Regions from separate parts of the Paenibacillus sp. P46E genome, predicted to be linked through region 2. Evidence: riboswitches for the same ligand, from Rfam matches in the RefSeq annotation. Region 2 holds a riboswitch; each other region holds the start of a gene.
The links. A riboswitch is a leader RNA that binds a small molecule or an ion and turns the genes downstream of it on or off. The one in region 2 is predicted to bind cyclic di-AMP.

Region 1 (3,693 bases), on a different contig from region 2:
TGAACAATCTCTGCGTTAGCTCTCCCTTTTGCCAGCTCTGCTTCCGCTGTTGCCAGCCCCCGTTTGGTCGTGGTGGCTGCCTCTGCTTCCGCCTCAAGAATCTGCCGCTGCTTGGCTGCTTCCGCTCTCATGATCGTAGCCTGGTTCTCCGCTTCAGCAGGCTTGATCACTGTTGCCTCGAGCTCCTTCTGTCTCAGCTCAACTTCGATTTCCCGGACGGTCCGGTTCGCCTCCGCTTCCATCTGCGTGATCTTGACCTGCTCGGTAACCAGCGACTGCTTGATTTTGTTCTGCTGTAATTCGTATGCAAGATCCGCTTGTGCTTTCTTCACTTCGGTCTCCAGTTTAAAGTCCGCCTGCTTAATGTTCAATTCCTTCTCAAACTGAGATTCCTTGGCGCGGGCGGCGGTTCCCGCTTCAATGGTGGCCTGATGTGCATTAGCTTTGGCAATGGAGGATTCTTTCTCCGCTTCGGCTTGCTTGATCTGAATGTCGCGTTCCGCTTCCGCCTTGGCGATGCTGGCATCCCGGCGGATGCGCTCAATTTCCGGAACCCCCATATTATCGATATACCCTTTGTCGTCCGTAATTTTCTTAATGGTGAAGCTGACCACCTCAAGTCCCATCTTGTCGAGGTCTTCCGAGCAGGTCTCCCGCATCTTGCTGTTGATTTCGTCAGGAGTCTTGAGAATGGATTCCACTGTTAATTGTCCGATCAAGCCGCGCAAATGGCCCTCCACCGAATGCAGGATAATCGTCTCGCGGTCTTCTTCCGGCCGGTCGATAAACTGCTCACTGGCAGTCAGAATAGCGGTAGGATCGCTTTTTATCTTAATCTGGGCCACCGCCTCCAGGTTGAGCTTGATGCCTTGCTTGGAGAACATCGCCTGCGCCGGGATGACGTCGAAGCTCATCAGCATCATGGAGATGGTCTTATTGTTCTGGAAGCCGGGGATGACGAATGTCCCGCCGCCCTGGACCACCCTTTTTCCGCCAAGGCCGTAGACGATCATCGCCTGATTGGGCGGAACCTTTTTATAAGAGTTCACGATACTGAACAAGGCCAGCAGAATAACAACAACAATTGCCGCGATTACATACAGAATAACCATTTAGATTGACACTCCCCGTGAATTATAATTGATCGATATCCCTCTCGAAGAGGGTGACTGCCGCCATTCCCTTGTTCACCTTCAAAATAATAACCCTGTCGCCTTTATCAAGCTGCTGGCCGGATTCTGCCCTTACTCCAATGGAGCGCATGGTTCCGTGCAGTACATATTTCATTTCCCCGACCGCTCCATCTGCTGCAGGGATACTGATGTACCCGAGCTGCCCTGCCTGCTCATAATCCATTTCATTCATGCTGCTGTCATACCGGGTCATCACCCGGGCCAGCACCGCATACATCACACATCCCAGAAGCAGAGCGAGCACGGTACAAATCAGCACCACTGCGAGCATCCTCATTTCGCTGAACCGGGAAAGCACGTAACCTGTACCGCCCCAGACTGTGACAAACACCATCAGAGGGAGTATGGGCACAGAGCCGGGGCCACCAGCATCGCCGCCGCCCGCATGCAGATGACCCGCCAGGCCATGCCCATGAAATCCGCCGCTGAGGAGGAGTATTAGTCCAACCCAGAAGCACACAATAAATACAGTAACGATAAGAATCCCCCCTTTGAAGCATTTTAAATAGAGCATTTAAACCAACGCTTAACCTATCTAATTATCGTTGTTATGAGATTTCTAGTCCCTTGTACAGACTGCTTTTCCTTCCTGCACACGCAGCAAAAAGACCACAGAAGCGGCAGGGCTATCCGTGGTCGGTTAATCGATCATGGCGCTCATCCTCTCTCTTCGAGGCTTACGGGGTTAGCTGACGGATTCGGGCAGCGAGATTGCCCTACCCTGCCATAGCGGCTATTCAGCACGCGGCAAGGATTCACCCCATATATCATTGGTTCCCCCGTTCCCAATTACGGAATTCAGCCATATGAGAACAGTTAATTTACATTCGGTTGTTGATTTGAATCTTACGCCTGTGGCCATTTATTGTAAAACGTCCGGGATGACAAATGAAGCCAAAAACGCCTCCCCTCCGCGAATGAAGGCGCATTCTTTGGTTTCGCTCTTATTCGGCCGATGATTTACTCACTGTTGCTCCATTTCTCGCAAGCTGTCCCAATCGTCCAAAGTCAAGGCCGCACACACTATAACCTTAGGTGCTTACGGTGTTGGCAGTAGCCGGGAAATTCTACGGAGTGAGAAAGGTTACGCCTTGGCCGCGCATCGAATGACGGAACCGGGAAGTGTATGTGGACAACTGAAGAACAACTGGGGCTTCCGGCGATTTATGCTTCGCGTTATGGGGAAAGTGACGCTTGAGGTCGGATGGCTTTTCCTTGCCCATAATCTGCTAAAGCAAGCCACCCATGACCAAAAAAACAGAGCAGCGATCCTTCAATAACAGGAGAATCGCTGCTCTACTCACTTTTTGTGGTTTTTAAGAATGAAGAGAACTGCCTTCCGCCCTAGAAAATCCACTTTTGGGACAGCCCCTTTTATCAACAGCCCCAAATTACACTTGTCCCTTTTTCTCAGAGAACCGGCATTAGTTAAGTGAATCCAACAGTGTCTTCAATTGCGGGTTGAGCTTCAGCGCATTCAGGATGATCTGTAGAGCTTCTGCGCGCGTGGCGTTGCTCTTTGTATCAAACTTCCCATCTCCTTTGCCGCTTATGATACCAGCTTGTGCTTCAGCTTTGATCTCGTTTGCTGCATAGGAACCCTTCAGGTCATCGAAATTACCTTTGGTGGTATCCTTTGTTAAGGTGTTAAGGTTTAAGATGCGGGATAAAAGGACAACCATTTCCTCGCGGGTAATTGTTTTATCTGGCTTGAACGTAACATCCTCGTAGCCGCTGATAACCCCTGCCTCTGCAAGTTTCTCGATGGCACCTTTCGCCCAGTGGCTACCAACATCTTTAAATGTAACACCAGTATTACTGCCGCTTTTGATATCGAATACCCGACCCAGAATCACTGCAAATTCAGCGCGTGTGATGTCACCATCCGGCTTGAACGTACCATCGTTGTAACCTTCAATCACATGGAGCTTTACAAAAGTATCGATAGTTTTTTCGGCCCAATGCCCTTTCGTATCAGCAAGTTCAAGCTTAACATTAGATTTCTTAGCTTCCTCTACTTTGGACTCGAAGGTATTAACTAAGTTTATTACATTAACAATGCCGCTATTGAATACATCAACTGCTGGTTTCGTAGGTCCAGGTGTCGCTGTTGGCGTTATACTGTCCGCCGGCGAACCACCCGGTGATGGTTGCCTGGATACATCCTCCCGATTCACAGTTACCATATACGTATTGCCAGTACCGTCAGGGGCCGTTACGCTAATCTGAATCAGGTTCGCGCCTACCTGTAAGTTGTTAACTCTATAGGTATACATATTGCCCGTTAGGGAACTGTACACGGCTCCCGAAACGGTAAACGTCGCATGGGAATCTGCTGTGGTAAAAGTAAGGTCGGTGCCGCTTCCGTTAGCGGCGGTGTTCCAGCCTGCGAACGTATAGCCCGTTTTTACCAGCGTTCCGGTATTCCCTAGTACTGTCACCACATCACCCTGCGGATAGCTGTTGCTGTCGGTCGGAACCGTACCGCCGGTGCTGCCGT
Region 2 (3,693 bases):
CTGGAAATACACCGGAGATGACGCCTATACACGCAACGTATACATCCGGGGCAAACTGGTCCTTAAAGACATTGAGCAGCAAGTGGGGACCAAAACGATGGATGCCATCATGGCCGCCTATGCCCGTAAATACCGTTTCCAGCACCCTTCCACAGCGGATTTTCAAAAGACCGTAGAAAAAGTGACCAAAAAATCGTGGCAGATGTATTTCGATCAATATGTTTACAGTGGCGGCGCTCCTGATTTTGCCGTAGATGACATTATCAACACCCTTCACAAGGGGAGCGATATAGATAGCCTTCGTTATGATTCGACAGTTGCCGTGAGTAACAAAGGCAGCCAGTACGGGAATGTACCAGTAAAGTTCACCTTTTCGGATGGATATACTGTTCAACGGTATTGGGATGGAAAAGACAAACAAACTACATTTCAGCTGTCCTACAAAGCGCCGCTAATGTCGGCAGAGATTGACCCCGAACATTCCATCCTGCTGGAGAATAAGCATCTGAATAATTTCCGGCTCGCGGCACTGGAACCTGATACGCTCTCACGATGGACGCTTAGCATAACCAACCTGATTGAAAATCTGCTCGGAACTCTTGTCTGGTGAGGTGAAGGATTGTGAAAAGATCGATATCCCGCGGCTGGCACAGCATGAAAGAGCAATTTTATATACTAATTCTGTTGTTCATTTACCGGCTGTTCTGGGGCTATTTCATGTACAAGTTCGTTAAAAGCGCTGTAGTCCCGGTACTTCTGCGCTATCCCGATCAGGATGCGGGCGGCAGCGGGATAGGCAGGCTGCTGTATTATGTGGAGGGCCAGCTCGCACTGGGTACCGATTCCGCTGTTCAGCACTGGCTTTGGATGCTTCTGGCGCTAAGCGCATTTAGACTGCTGCTCTCCCCATTCATCCGCGCTGGACTGCTCCATGAACTCCATCAGGAACGTAAGGGGGAGCGAGGGATGTTCTTTTTTCCGGGTATGCGGCTGTATGGGCTTCCGGTAATGCTGTTCAGTCTGGCAGAATGGGTGCTTACAGCCCTGCCCCTGTATTGGCTTCTTCCCAAAATGTACAGATTGCTGTTAAGCGGGATTCTGGATTATAAGTTATTGCTGAAACTGGTGCCTTACATTCTGGCTTGGCTGCTATATCTGTTCTTCATCCGAAAAGTACTGCTGTACATGCAGTTCGGGTATACGGGTGGTACAGGCACTCTCTCTTCTCTCTTGGTGTGTCTGAAGGTGATCCTTCCTTCTGTCGGATTATCTTTTGCAATGGGGGCAGGGGGCGTGATCATGATGCTTGCTTGCGGAGCGGCATCGATCTTTTGTCCGGGGATGCCGGCACTTCTGCTTAGACAGTTCTCTCCCCTTCCCACTACACTGTTCAAAATGTGGGGAATCGCCGCTCAATACCACCTTTGGTCCAGTAAATCATTCCCACAATAATTAAGCCGCTCAGCCGGCATAATAAAAGAGTCACTGCTCCTTGAGGGGGCGGGACTCTTTTTTAGATTACAAAGTGAATAAGAGTATTTGCAAAACTGTAAATCCTCTGGTACAATGATGCCTGTACCACTAGTAACAAATTTGTAATCTTTCAGATGCAACACATTCAAACACGTTAACATTCCGAGCATTTACTAATTGTCGACACGTCGCTCTTCTGGTGCATAAAACGCCAAATTCCCTGCACCGGGAAGCGGGGGAACCATATTTTGGGTGAATTGATCTCGCTTTAGAGGGGTCATAGGGGAACCTTCTACCGAATCCTTAAGCTAACCTCGCAGGCCTTGGAAGGAGTACATCTTTTGAAAAGTCAGAATTTTAAGAAGAAATGTACCGCAGCAGCACTTGGACTAGTGATGATTTTCACAATCGGAGCCGGTAGCGCTTTCGCCGATTCCAAGATGGACACCGTTATCGCAAAAACTATCGGAACCACCTATAAATTCGGAGGCACTAGCACAAGCGGTTTCGATTGCTCCGGCTTCACCTCGTATGTTTTTAAAAATGTCGGCCTTACCCTGCCGCGCACGTCCAAGGCTCAATTCAGCGTTGGAACTTCCGTATCACGGAGCAACCTGCGTTCAGGTGACCTGGTATTCTTCAATACCTTTGGATCAGGAGTCTCCCATGTCGGCATTTATGTCGGTGGCGGAAAATTCGCACAATCTTCCAGCTCACGCGGTGTAACCATAACTTCGCTGAGTCAAGCTTACTGGGCCAACCGCTACGTTGGCGCTAAACGAGTGATGAGCACTACAGCTTACAAGACTGTTGCCTACGATTAATTGAAGCTTGTTCCCCTCACATTACACCTCTAACACTAAAAGTAATTTATACAAGCCCGGTAGCTGATTATTGCCGTAATCATTTTCCGGGTTTTTCCTTTTCCTTATTCTCCCTTTTACACACATTTTAGAGCTTTGAAACACCTCTTTTGATAAAAATTCCAGTAACACCTTCCATGCAGCTCACTTACAGCGTAAAGAACCAGCGTAAATCAAGCATTTTTCTCTTAATAGGCTCAAAAAATATGTATTAATATGCTTTAGGTGATTGCCAAGTGCTTCCGTCTTTGTTACAATTATCGCAGTGAGTTGATAGTAACATTTTTGTAATTATTCAAACCTGATTTACAAAGGTTTTGTCATTGTTTTAATCCGTAAGCTAATCTAATCAATAGTCATGCCGAGTTCCTTATTCATTAGGGAAACGGGGGAACCGATTTTGGGTGAATTGACCTCCTATTTACAGAGGGGTCATAGGGGACCTTCAACCGAACCCTTAAGCTAACCTCGTAGGCATTTGGAAGGGGTATTCACTTTTGAAGAAGAAGCTAGCAGCAGCATTACTCAGCTTTTCGATCATTCTTACCATCGGAGCAGGAAGCGCTTTCGCAGACTCCAAAATGGATCAGGTTATCGACAAAGCCATCGGAACTAAATACGTCACCGGCGGAATTTCGACTAACGGGTTCGATTGCTCCGGATTTACCATGTATGTGTTTGATAAGATGGGAATTAACCTTCCCCACCAGTCCGGTTCCCAGTACCAGATGGGCACTGCCGTATCCCGTGATAATATCAGACCGGGAGATCTCGTATTCTTCAATACAAGCGGCAAAGGCGTATCTCATGTCGGCATTTATGTCGGTGAAGGCAAGTTCGCACACGCTTCTTCCAAGCGTGGTGTAACCATCAGCTCGCTGGGTGACAGCTACTACGTCAACCGCTACGTTGGCGCCAAACGAATCATGAGCACAGATGCTTTTCAAGCAGTAGCAACCGATTCCCAAGATAATGACGATGTACAATAAGCAATAATTTTGTAACCGAACAGGCTCTTATCCAGGATTTTTGCCGAAATCTTGGAGGGGGCTTGTTTTTTTGTCCAAAGATAAGAATTTATATGTTTCACGCAATAAATTATCCTTATATTTCTCGCTGATACGGGTACCGTCCTTAAAAGGACGGCGAAGCCGTTTCCACTTGCTATAAAAATTACTTACCCTTCTCGTTATTTGCAAAACATAAAATCCCGCGATTTTTGTAATTTTTTAAAATATATTGTTTGTGCGTCGAAATCGAACCGTTTTGTATATAATTATGATATAACGTTTCGTTCTGAAGGGAGGCGGATGGCGGATGATTAGTTCTCCGGTAACTTTTTACGTTGTCCCCATGC
Region 3 (3,693 bases), on a different contig from region 2:
CATATTAGCCAGAAAACTGACATCCATATATGCAACGGTGACAACCAAAATGGAATTTCGGCCGGAAGTGCCTCAGCATAGTGCAGGATTGATTTTGTACTATGATAATATGAACTACATCAATTTAAGAAAATACTATAGTGAAACGTTGGGCCAAAGTGCATTATCCATTATTCATTTGGAGAATGGGGAAAAGGCCGAATTAGTGGATACCAGAACTCCCGTAAATGACGTTCCGGTTTACTTGCGCCTGAATATCAGTGGCCGCAAAAGCTGGTTTGAATGGAGTGCTGACGGCAAAGTATATGAAAGAATAGGACAGGAATTCGATACTACCAAGTTCTCGGATGAATACAGCAAGTATGGTGAGTTTACAGGTTCTTTTGTTGGCTTGACCTGTGCGGATCGTGTAAAGCATCAGCATTATGCTGATTTTGATTTTTTTGAGTATGTAACAAATCCAGCCGGTTCTGGCGAAACCACTTCATATGGTGTACCTTATAAGTAAGGAGTGGTACTATTCATGAAGAAAAAACGAACGCCTTTGCTGGTAGCGGCTTCGATTCTGCTGATTATCATCAGCAGCCTGATCCGGCCGGAAGGCTCAACCTGGCTCGGAGCGTTGCAGACGTTAATGCTGGGTATAGGATTATTAGGCTGCTGCATGGCTTTCTTGAGGTTCGCCAAGGGAGGCAAAGGCAAGCGCTAGGCAAATAGAGAGAGCTGTGGCAGGATGCCGCAGCTCTTTTGCCTGAATACCTGAATATATGACGTTAAAAGCTGAACGCTCACGCACCTCACCCGGCAGTTAAACTGGATTTCGGCAGTAAGACCGCCTGCGTCGCCATTTGTTCGCGCACCTGTCTGAGCTGCGCCTTAAGGTCGGGCACACTTCTCTGGAGAATGGCGCTAATTTCGGGCAGGGGGAGCACCATGCCATACCGGAGCGCTTGTACAAGCTGATGTTCCCAGGACAGCACATTTGCATAGCCAGGATTTTGGGCTTGCGCAAGCCGGGAGCATTGCTGAATGCACGCACGGTAGGCTTCAAGGGAGAAGGCCTGCGGGTCGAAGCTCTTTTTCAGGAAAGGCTCATAGAGCACTGCGAAGGTCTTAATCGTAGCCTCCTCGGCCCCGGTACCCTGCCCGAGCAGCAGGCTGCTGAGTGCACAGACATTCCTGCTGTATTTCTGAACATACTCCGCAAACCGGGCTTCGGAAGCGGGCTGAAGCGATACTGGGTCTGGCATGATCTCACGATCCTTTCATAATATGAAATCTTTATCAGTTTAAATAATTATGCAAAAAAGCCGCAGCAGAGGAGAACCTCTGCTGCGGCTTCGGTACAGGCTTAAATAAACCTGGCGCTTAAGCTTGGCGGGTTAAGATCTCTCTCTATACGCTTACGGGGTTAGCTGTCGGATTCGGACGGTGAGAGTCGCCCTACCTTGTGAGACCGCACTTCTACAGTCTCTTTAGGATTCACCCCAATAAGGCCTTGTGGCCCGGTGGTTCCCCCGTTTCCCGTGTGCCGGGAATTCAGCGTTCATGTAATTTTTCATGAATTACTTTCAAAACGAATCATACTGCTTCGGGGAGGTCTTTGTAAAAAAGGAAAAGGGAGGTGCTGCGCCAATTTCACGTTGAAATCGGATAATTCGAAGGAAATAAACGGATAAAACCATATATCTTACTGAATATTGGCCCATTATCTCATTCGCACGCCGGTTTTTATTTCTGCCTTAGAATGCGGACCATTTCCTAGGCAAGACAAAAGGGTATCCAGGGGCAAACAGCTCCCGGATACCCTTTTGTGCAAGTGAACCAATGAATCCGTACGCGGCATTCTCCTGCCAGCGTTCGGGTATATCTATTTTGCGGCTGCGATAAGCTCCTTCAGCTCGGGCAGATTGAACCCTTTGACGACATGTGCTCCGGAGACTGTAACAGGAACGCCCATGAAGCCCAGCTTCTCAACTTCTTCCTGATAGACTGTGCTGGTCATTACATCCCGTACTTCAAAAGGAATGTCCTGCTCCTTCATCAGCTGCTTCACCTGATTGCAGTCACTGCAGTTGGCTGTAGAATAAATGATTACAGGCTGGCTCATTGGCTCACAGCTTCCTTGAGGGCATCGCGGGTGATTTTCCAGTGGGAGGTATTCCACCGGACTTCACCATCTTCCAGCAGGAAGATTTGCGGGGACTCATGCTTGATGCCGAAATCTTCAGCAATCTGGTTGGAGACCGGACGGTCTTCAATCACATGAACCACAGCAGCGGGAGTACCGGAGCTCTGGACATAAGCCTGGAATTCTTCATTCGCCTTGGCGCTGATCGGGCAGGTGGTACTGTGCTTGAAGAGCAGTTTTTTGCCGGGTTGTGCAATGTATTGATGCAATTCATCAAGACTGCGGATTTGTTGTATGGACATTAGGGGTTCACCCTCCTGGTAGTTTATTTTGCTAACAATTCGGTTGTTAACAATGATATTCCTGATTGTAACATAGTTCAAAATTAAATCAAAAAGAAGATCAGCAGGGAATGCATTAGCAGAATAGTCCAGCAGAGGACGTTGATAAATGACAATTGCCGTGCTAAGGTGTAGGGGGATATGGAGATTTATGTATATTGATGTCTGATAAGAGGGAGTGACCCATTCCATGAAAAAGGCCGCTTGTGTTACCGGTGCCGACCGGGGACTCGGGTTTTTCCTTGTGCGCTGGCTTCTGGAGAATAAATATAACGTTTTTGCCGGGCAGTATCTGGAGAAATCGGAAGCATTGGAAATGCTTAATACACAATATGAAGAACAGCTCTTTCTGGTTCCGATGGATGTCGGCAGCAGTGATAGCGTAAAGTGCGCGGCACGAACCATTGCAGGACGCACAGGCTATCTGGATATGATCATCAACAATGCTGGAATTATTGACCGCGCGGATGATGCCACCATGCTGGTAGATATGGATGACACCGCGATGGCGCACATATATAATGTGAATACGCTTGGCGCTCTGCGGGTGAGCAATTCGCTGATGGGCCTCCTGCTGCAAGGCAAGCCAAAGCTGATTGTGAACATCTCCTCCGAAGCCGGAAGCATCAGCCGCAATCAGCGGATTAACATGTACGGTTATTGTATGTCTAAGGCAGCGCTTAATATGCAGTCCTCCCTGCTGCACAATCATCTGCGGGTCATGGGCGGCCAGGTGATGGTTTTTCATCCGGGCTGGCTCCAGTCCTACATGAACGGTGACAAGAATGAGGCAGCCCCTATTCCCCCTGAAGAATCCGCCAGCAAAATTATGGGAATCGTGCAGGAGCATAAGACGCATATGGGGATGGAACCGGCTTATCTGGATCTGGACGGCAATCCCTGGCCCTGGTAAGATCAACTCTTGCTTAGAGAAAGGCGTGGATGAAAGATGACAGAATGGAAGGCACTGGCGCTGGGAAGCTATACAGAGGTTAAATATCATCCGTTCTCCGGGGTGGACCACGTGTTTGAGGAATTGTTTGCCGGGAAGCTGGATGTGAAGTCCACCGAAGATTACTCATTGCTCAGTCCGGACAGCCTATCGGCTTACAAGCTTGTGATAGCGTATACAGAATTTTCGGACAACAAAATAGCTCCTGAACAGAGCGGGGCATTGCTCTCCTATGTAGCTAACGGCGGAGGACTGCTCGTAGTGCACAA
Region 4 (3,693 bases), on a different contig from region 2:
TCTCACCTTGAGACGAATCACGGCAGACTCCACGTTCGGTTGAGGAATGAATACCGTGCGCGGCACCATGCAGACCAGCTCGGGTTCGCTATAGTACTGCACAGCGATGCTAAGGCTGCCATATTCCTTCCCGCCAGGTGAAGCTGCCATACGTTCAGCAACCTCCTTTTGAATCATCACCACGATATTATCGAGCGGCAGTTTTTCTTCAAGCAGCTTCATGAGGATTGGAGTGGTTACATAGTACGGCAAATTGGCAACTACACTGACTCTTTCCACAGCCGCAAAATCCTCAGCGAATAACTCCTGCAAATTCACTTTCAACACATCGTCGTTCCGGATTTTGACATGCGGGTAAGAGGCAAGAACATCCCGAAGTATCGGGATCAGCCGCCGGTCAATCTCTACTGCTGTCACCACTCCAGCGGACATTGCCAGCCTCTCGGTCAAAGCGCCAATGCCTGGTCCAATCTCTAGTGCACCTGCTGCCTGGTCCAGGCCTGCAGCATCCACAATCTTGTCGAGTATATTCTGGTCAATCAGAAAATTCTGGCCCAAGCTTTTCTTAAATGAGAACCCGTAACGCTGGATAATTTCCTTTGTGCGTACCGGGGATGAGATATGATTGTTGCCACTCATGAGGTAATGCCTCCCTGATCAATTTGCGCGAGAGCATTTACAAATTCCTCTCGTGATATTCCAAACATCGCCAGCCTCTTGTATAGCTGCTTGCCGTTACAGTAGCCGATCCCCAGCAAATTGCCCAGCGCCATTCTCCGCTCCGCTGCCCGGGGATGTACCATCATCCCTGCAGCCATCAGATCCTCCAACCCAATCAGAGCCGGGGCGCCTTCAAAGGAAGTATGAACATGCTCTAGCGCGTGACGAATGGCCTCCGGAGAAGCATTTTCAACTCCGATATCACCTTTACGGGTGGCATCTTTTTCAGGAATGAACGCATGCTTGCAGCCTGGCACCTTGGAAGACACAATCTTCCGGATCCGTTCACCGGCATGATCAGGATCGGTTAGAATAATGACCCCTCTGCGCTCCATGGCCAGCGCAATCCTGGCGATCACTTTGCGGTCCACTGCCGAACCGCCTGTTTCAATGGTATCCGCATCTACAGCACGCTTAACAGCAACTGTATCACTTTTACCTTCCACAACGATTAATTCCTTGATCATTTTACAAAACTCCTTACTCTGAAACGCAAAAAGAAGAGGATTCGCTCCCCTTCTTATTGGCTAAAGAATGTATAAGTGATGAGCGGCAGCTCTATAATTCCGTAACAGTCTTAAGTGCTACCCTCACTATATCTTATAAAACGCTATTTTGCAAAAATCTGCTGCTTAATTCAGCTCTGGCTTCACAGGTCCAATCACATAAATCGTACGCGATTTACGGCCGAAGTTACGGGCATGGCTCAGTGAATCATAATAGACATCTACCTTGTTGCCTTTAATGGCACCGCCGGTATCCTCTGCACGGCGAAACCCAAGTCCCTCAATATACACCCACCAGCCAATAGGTATTACGTCTGGATCTACAGCGATAGTCCTACCTTCCGTTACGCGTGTGCCGGAAGCCGTACGGGTACCGATACCTGGCTCTTCAGATGAATAAGCCGTCATGGATACATTTTTAATTATTTTTTTGTACTCAAAATCCATACCTGCCTTGCTGGCAACATTGTTGCTGTTCGCGCTAACTTTAGATGATTTTGTGGTAGTGGTTGAATTGGAAGTTGCAGTAGTAGCTACAGCAGCCTTGGGAAGTGCTTTGGTACCAATAGCAATGATCTTGTCTTTGGTAACCGCCTGTACTTCCTTGCCCACCATACGCATAGATGCCAGCTCGCCATCTTTATAGATTTTCTCTATATGCTGGATCATTACGCCCGGTTTGCCTGCTTGTGCAACTCTTACAGTTCCCTTAGTCAGGGAGGGGTCTGCGGTCTTAATCACTCGGAAAGGCAAATTCGTTGTCCGCTGTACCACTTGCTTGTTGATTCGGACAATTTTGATTTCCATGTCGGCAGAAACTGCAGTGTTGAGCGAAGGATAAATCTTATCGTAGCTTTCCAGGCTGATGCCCAGTTTGTCAATCGCCTGACCGATGGTATCCTCGGTCGTGTACAGCGTTTGGGTTGTTCCATCCGCAGTAAGCTTAAGGGCCTGCGCACGGTTGATTACGACACGGTCGCCGTCTTTTATTTCATCACTAAGGCCAATGGATAAAGCATCATGCGGCTGAAGCGAAATTTGTTCCTTTGCCAGCACATCGCTGAGCAGCGCATCCCGCGTCTCCAGCGTTTGTACCTTTCCGTCTATTACTAAAGTTATTTCTTTAATGCTTTGACCGTGTACGTACAGCAGAATTACCAGCGCGATTACAATTGATGCTGCGCCTGCAAGCGAAAGTACGCGAGGATTCACTTGCTTCCACCGTAATGCGAAAGACCTGCTGGATGATTGCGAATCATGGGATACTTCTGGTTGGAATACGCCCACTCTCTCCATCCTCCTTACATAGCCCCGTCGTCCAAGTTGTATAGCAAAGGTGACTTATCACTTCTGACGAAACTAGGTTTGAGATTGCACAGGATACGCCCGCATTGCTTTAGCGTTTCCTGCTCATGGATCGCCTGCTCGGCATAGCTACTCCAGACATCTGTTATATAACAGTATGCTGGGAACATCCCCATTATTCAAAAAACAAAAAAAGCCCAAAAGAGTTCACAGAGGACTCTTTCGTGGCTCTCCGGGTGTCAGAATACGCGGGAATGTTTATGCACGAGGTTTCCTCTCTTACTTGCGCTTACGGGGTTAGCTGTCGGGTTCGGGCATAAGAGAGACGCCCTATCTCAGGTCACCCGCTCACGGCGGTTGCCCTCAAATTCACCCCAAAGACCACGTGAAGAAATCAAATAAAGTCTGCGGCATTTCTATGCTGTACTCTATGTACGGACATGCGGCAGATCATTATTGGTTCCCCCGTTCTCCATACGGAGACTCAGCGAGACGATCCATGAAATTGTGACTGTCACAGTAACAACAGCTCACTTCACTGAAAAGATGATATCCTGTTTTGATGCATGTTGTAAAGCACGATTCAACCACGTTTACGTAAAAAAATCGTTAAAATATTGTAATAATCAGCCATTTCTTTATTAAAAAAGTTTAATATATCGGCTATACTTCTTTTTTCACCTGTTTTTCTCCCGTTTTCAGACAATTCCAAATCGTTCCAGTGCGTTCGCATACGTAATTTCAGCTAATTCCTGTAAATCAATCCCTTTTATTTCCGCTGCCGCCTCGGCGACAAGCTTCACATGAGCACTCTCATTTCGCTTCCCGCGGAAGGGGTGAGGCGTCAGATATGGGGAGTCAGTTTCGATCAAAAGCCGGTCCATTGGAGTCTGGGCAAGCACCTCTTTAGGCACCCTGGCATTCTTGAAAGTCACGGGTCCGCCGAAGGATAAATGAAAGCCCAGATCAAGACACATTTTGGCTGTTTCCCAGCTGCCGGAAAAGGAGTGCATGACACCGCCAATTTCATTTGCCTTCTCTTCCCGCAAAATCCGTACCACATCCTCATGGGCATCACGATTATGTATACAGATAGGCATTTTCAGTTCCCGTGCCATTCCAATCTGTTTGCGGAATACCTCATGCTGTACCTCCTTAGGAG

Region 1: linked by a shared signal. The riboswitch ahead of A3849_RS30970 (NfeD family membrane protein) and the one ahead of A3849_RS24315 (C40 family peptidase) in region 2 are both predicted to bind cyclic di-AMP.
Region 3: linked by a shared signal. The riboswitch ahead of A3849_RS01850 (hypothetical protein) and the one ahead of A3849_RS24315 (C40 family peptidase) in region 2 are both predicted to bind cyclic di-AMP.
Region 4: linked by a shared signal. The riboswitch ahead of A3849_RS22680 (resuscitation-promoting factor) and the one ahead of A3849_RS24315 (C40 family peptidase) in region 2 are both predicted to bind cyclic di-AMP.

What each region holds. Positions count from the first base shown of each region.
Region 1 covers NZ_LVYZ01000101.1:2,814-6,506, reverse strand. The annotation lists gene A3849_RS30975 (flotillin family protein) at 1-1,112, opposite strand, end outside; gene A3849_RS30970 (NfeD family membrane protein) at 1,135-1,707, opposite strand; cyclic di-AMP (ydaO/yuaA leader) riboswitch at 1,853-2,007, opposite strand; partial or broken gene A3849_RS30965 (transposase) at 2,249-2,473, shown strand; partial or broken gene A3849_RS32630 (InlB B-repeat-containing protein) at 2,618-3,693, opposite strand, start outside.
Region 2 covers NZ_LVYZ01000065.1:17,144-20,836, reverse strand. The annotation lists gene A3849_RS24325 (M1 family metallopeptidase) at 1-610, shown strand, start outside; gene A3849_RS24320 (hypothetical protein) at 622-1,452, shown strand; cyclic di-AMP (ydaO/yuaA leader) riboswitch at 1,673-1,811, shown strand; gene A3849_RS24315 (C40 family peptidase) at 1,869-2,297, shown strand; cyclic di-AMP (ydaO/yuaA leader) riboswitch at 2,686-2,828, shown strand; gene A3849_RS24310 (C40 family peptidase) at 2,834-3,325, shown strand; gene A3849_RS24305 (GNAT family N-acetyltransferase) at 3,654-3,693, shown strand, end outside.
Region 3 covers NZ_LVYZ01000002.1:103,561-107,253, reverse strand. The annotation lists gene A3849_RS01860 (glycoside hydrolase family 43 protein) at 1-508, shown strand, start outside; gene A3849_RS01855 (hypothetical protein) at 524-709, shown strand; gene A3849_RS01850 (hypothetical protein) at 798-1,250, opposite strand; cyclic di-AMP (ydaO/yuaA leader) riboswitch at 1,385-1,555, opposite strand; gene A3849_RS01845 (glutaredoxin family protein) at 1,871-2,110, opposite strand; gene ytxJ (bacillithiol system redox-active protein YtxJ) at 2,107-2,433, opposite strand; gene A3849_RS01835 (SDR family NAD(P)-dependent oxidoreductase) at 2,663-3,385, shown strand; gene A3849_RS01830 (ThuA domain-containing protein) at 3,422-3,693, shown strand, end outside.
Region 4 covers NZ_LVYZ01000059.1:12,146-15,838, reverse strand. The annotation lists gene rsmA (16S rRNA (adenine(1518)-N(6)/adenine(1519)-N(6))-dimethyltransferase RsmA) at 1-639, opposite strand, end outside; gene rnmV (ribonuclease M5) at 636-1,187, opposite strand; gene A3849_RS22680 (resuscitation-promoting factor) at 1,353-2,513, opposite strand; cyclic di-AMP (ydaO/yuaA leader) riboswitch at 2,803-3,031, opposite strand; gene A3849_RS22675 (TatD family hydrolase) at 3,230-3,693, opposite strand, start outside.